DNA from 2 places in the Neobacillus pocheonensis genome. Region 1 is predicted to be linked to the other one. Evidence: riboswitches for the same ligand, from Rfam matches in the RefSeq annotation. Region 1 holds a riboswitch; the other holds the start of a gene.

Region 1 (2,207 bases):
AAAGAATTTTTTAAGTGAAAATAAATGAGCGTCTTGGATAGTTTGGGATGATTTTTTTCCATTTAATAGATGAAAAATGGAATATATTGTCCTTTCATTATTCAATTTCTTTAAACAATATAGAAGAATTGATTCAAAATGATTCATCCCACCCACCACTTTTTCAAAAGGTATCGACAATGTTCCTATTTTTCTTTCTTATTTTAACATGAAACGTCGAAACATGTTGTTCCAAAATGTAAAAGTGTTGGTAGAGACAAAAAATGCAAACCGATTTATTTAAAACGATTTTTCTATTGAAAAGTTACTCATACAGTTTTACAATAGATATGAGTAATGCGTTTCCATATACTATGGAATAATTTTTGTTATATTACTGGGAGGTTTTTTTTCATGGCAAAGTACACAATTGTTGACAAGGAAACATGCATCGCATGCGGCGCATGTGGCGCAGCAGCACCAGATATTTACGATTACGATGATGAAGGCATTGCATTCGTAACTCTTGACGATAATGAAGGTATCGTTGAAATTCCAGATGTATTAATCGATGACATGATGGATGCATTTGAAGGCTGCCCTACTGATTCCATTAAGGTTGCTGACGAGGCATTTGATGGTAATCCAACTAAATTTGAATAATATTTTGTCAAAAATATATTCTTAAGCTACTAGCCCTTGCCTAATGATAGGTGAGGGTTTTTACATTTTTCACAAATAAAGGCAACCAGATTTCACTCAGGTTGCCTTTATTTCAATTTATGCGTTTTTCACGATTGTCAACTTATTAATCCATGCTTGCATCTTAATGAACATCAACATAAAGATGACGGACATCATGACACCTTTTACAATATTAAACGGTAAGATACCTGGCACCACCACATTGCGCATATCTGGAAAACCCATTAGAGCTGTGTAGGCTGGTAAAATGATAAAGTAATTTAAGATACTCATCATAATTGCCATTGTAATCGTTCCGAAGACTAAAGCTATTGTCATGCCTTTTCTAGTTTTTATCTTGTTATATACAAAATAGGTAGGCAGGATAAACATAATTCCTGAAAGAAAATTGGCGATATGTCCTACCGGTATCCCTGAAGGACTGCCTGTCGCAAAATAATTAAGTACATTTTTGAGAAACTCAACTACAATTCCTGCAATCGGTCCAAAAATTAATGCTGCAATCAATGCTGGGATATCACTGAAATCCACAGACAAGAAATTTGGGAATAGTGGCAGTGGAAAATAAATGAGCATTAATAAATAGGCTATACTGCTCAGCATTCCAATTGATACAAGTGCTTTAACGTTTGTTCTTTTCATTTTCTTCAACTTCCTCTCTCCTTTTTTTGATCCATCACGTTAGGAAGAGAGGTTCAGCAACAGATGCCCTGTATATAAAAATCCCCCAAGTAAAATCACTTGAGGGAGAACAAAGGCATGCTTAATAAACACTCGAAAAACAATTATTTTTGAATGTTTGCAGAACCTCTATCTTCTCCCATCCAGACTATACTGTCGGCTTTGGAATCGCACCAAATCCTGCCAAAAAGGCTCGCGGGCTTAAGAGTATTACTCTAATACCGCCGATCGGGAATTTCACCCTGCCCCGAAGATAGATCGATATGAAATTATAAAATTATTATACTTGAGAAATGGTATTTTGTTAAGTGATAAAAATTACAAAACCCGTAAACGAAAAAAGTTACGGGTCAAATAGCTACTTATTCAATTATTAATATTTGTTTCGGTCTAATCATATCTGACCGTAAATGGTTGATTTGCTTTATTCTATCCACAGAAACATTATTTTTTTTAGAGATTGAAAACAATGTATCCCCTTGTTTCACAACATACTGTTCAGTTATCACCGGTTTTGCATGTGTGCTTGCCTCTAAAACCCCCCTGCCCATGCTGGCAATTCCACCTTGAACCGTTTCCCCCACATCTGCTTTTCCTAAAAGCCTCTCTGGATTGATGGCATATTTCTTATCATATCTCCACTCTAACTCATGGGTTTCAAAATGAAGATGGATTCCAGTGGCTTGTCCGGTTTTCCCCATTTTGCCTAGGACATCACCTTGCTTTATATTTTGGCCAACAAAAACATTACGCCTATTTAAATGCGCATAAACTGTTACAATCCTACTTGGATGTATTATAAACACTACATTTCCGTATGTATTCGAAAAATAAGATTTGAT
Region 2 (2,207 bases), on a different contig from region 1:
CCCTAAAGTCACCATATTCCGTAGGCAAACTAATTTCAACTTCACGGTTAATTAGATTATCTTTTTTGTTTCGGTATTCAATTAAGTCTTTGATTGTAATCATTTTCACGTTAAGTTGATCGGCAATTTTCCGAAGCTGCGGCACGCGCGCCATCGTTCCGTCCTCATTCATAATTTCGCAAATGACTCCGGCCGGTTTTGCGCCGCAAAGTCTCGCAAGATCAACTGCCGCTTCTGTATGGCCTGTTCTCCTGAGGACTCCGCCCTTTTTAGCGATGAGTGGAAAAATATGTCCCGGCCGTTTAAAATCAGCAGGTTTTGATTCTGGATCCAGCATACTAAGGACAGTTGCTGAACGCTCAAATGCCGAAATACCAGTAGTTGAAAATTTGTGATCAACGCTTACCGTAAAGGCGGTGCCATGTGGGTCCGTGTTTTTTGAAACCATCGGAAATAACTCTAGCTTTTGCGCTATCTCTTCTTCGATTGGAACGCAGATGAGTCCTCTACCATGAGTAGCCATAAGATTAATGACGTCCGGTGTTGCGTATTCAGCGAGAGAAATAAAATCCCCTTCATTTTCCCGATCCTCGTCATCACAAACAATAATAACCTTACCTTCTTTTAAATCGGATAAAGCTGCTTCTATCGTATCAAACACGGCAAATCCCTCCTAGAAAAACCCGTTTTCTTCCAAATATTTTGCAGTGATTCCCTCACTACTTTTTTGCTGCTTATTATTTTTCATTCCATTAATAAAGTGTCCCACATACTTCCCAATCATGTCGCATTCCAAGTTAACAATATCCCCTGACCCTTTTTGCCCCAAAATGGATTCACCTAGAGTATGAGGGATTAAGGATAATGTAAAACCATTCTCGGAAACTGCAAAGACGGTAAGACTTGTCCCGTCAATGGCTATTGACCCTTTTACAATCACGTATCTCATTAATTCATGGTCAGCCTCAATTTCATAATAAACAGCATTTTCAATGGCTTTCTTGCTCTTGATAATCCCCGTTCCATCGATATGACCTGAAACAAAATGACCTCCAAACCTTCCTCCCGCGGCCATTGCCCTTTCAAGGTTGACCTTTGAACCACGTTTTACCATATTTAAACTCGATGCCTTAACGGTTTCTGGCATCACGTCAACAGTAAAGCGATTGCCAGTAAAAGAGGTTACAGTAAGGCACACCCCGTTAACCGCAATACTGTCACCAAGATGGACGTCCTCAAGGATTCTTCTCGACTCAATGGTAAGAACAAAGGACTCACCCGTCCGCTGGATATTCGAAATTGTCCCTATTTCTTCAACGATTCCGGTAAACATAACGACTTCTCCTTTATAAAGGAATAAAAAAGACCCTGAAGTTAATCGCTTCAGGGTCACTTTAATGACAATAGGAAAGTAAGGCTTAGAATTAGGCAGATTTCACCCTATTCATAATCCTGTTTTTTCCTTCTCCCATCCAGACTTTAACTGTCGGCCCTGGAATTTCACCAGATCCACCGCTTAACTTAACGTTAATCGGGTCACGGACTAAGAAGCATTGCTTCATCACCGCCGGTTAGGAATTTCACCTTACCCCGAAGGAATTATTAAAATATACCTTTAATAGTAGTATACTTTAATCCAAGAGTAAAGGAAAAGCACTCCTATTATCAGAAATATTCTGGATTGGCCTTTTATTTTCAAAAGGTCTTTACAGGTAAATAGATATCAAAATGTAGATTTCCAATACCATTCTGCTGTTTATGCTCTTCTTTGTAGACTTCCAAACTTAACGCATGATGATCCAGTTCATACCCGTACTCTTCCATCCATAAAAACAGTTGATGGTATGTATTTTCGACTTCCTCAGGTTTGCCCTTATGAGTCCCGACCACATAATTTTTCCTTGGAATCGTAAATCCAACCATACCTTCAGGAATTTCATCAATCTTTTCGACAGGTTTTGTTACATAGTAGGTAATCTCTGTTTCCCTGCTATGAAACGGAGCAATGAATACTGGCTCCTCTGTCTGATGGGATATCTCACTTAATCGATTCTCCATTACCTTAAAAAGATTTGGAATGTTATGTGTTTCAGAGTATGTGCCATTCCAAGAAATCCCAACCACTTTCAGTTCCTCTTTTTCTACGACTTGGATACCCAAGCTTATCCCCCCTTTAAAACATCATATTACTAATATTCTAAATTTAT

What was found. A riboswitch is a leader RNA that binds a small molecule or an ion and turns the genes downstream of it on or off. The one in region 1 is predicted to bind FMN.
Region 2: another riboswitch for FMN. It lies ahead of ribE (riboflavin synthase); the one in region 1 lies ahead of ABES02_RS25545 (ECF transporter S component).

Annotation. Positions count from the first base shown of each region.
Region 1 covers NZ_JBCNAD010000058.1:25,358-27,564, forward strand. Annotated here, with positions in the region: gene ABES02_RS25535 (helix-turn-helix domain-containing protein) at 1-147, opposite strand, end outside; gene ABES02_RS25540 (ferredoxin) at 394-642, shown strand; gene ABES02_RS25545 (ECF transporter S component) at 760-1,326, opposite strand; FMN riboswitch at 1,493-1,624, opposite strand; gene ABES02_RS25550 (peptidoglycan DD-metalloendopeptidase family protein) at 1,728-2,207, opposite strand, start outside.
Region 2 covers NZ_JBCNAD010000048.1:30,132-32,338, forward strand. Annotated here, with positions in the region: gene ABES02_RS24780 (bifunctional 3,4-dihydroxy-2-butanone-4-phosphate synthase/GTP cyclohydrolase II) at 1-661, opposite strand, end outside; gene ribE (riboflavin synthase) at 674-1,333, opposite strand; FMN riboswitch at 1,457-1,602, opposite strand; gene ABES02_RS24790 (GyrI-like domain-containing protein) at 1,696-2,160, opposite strand.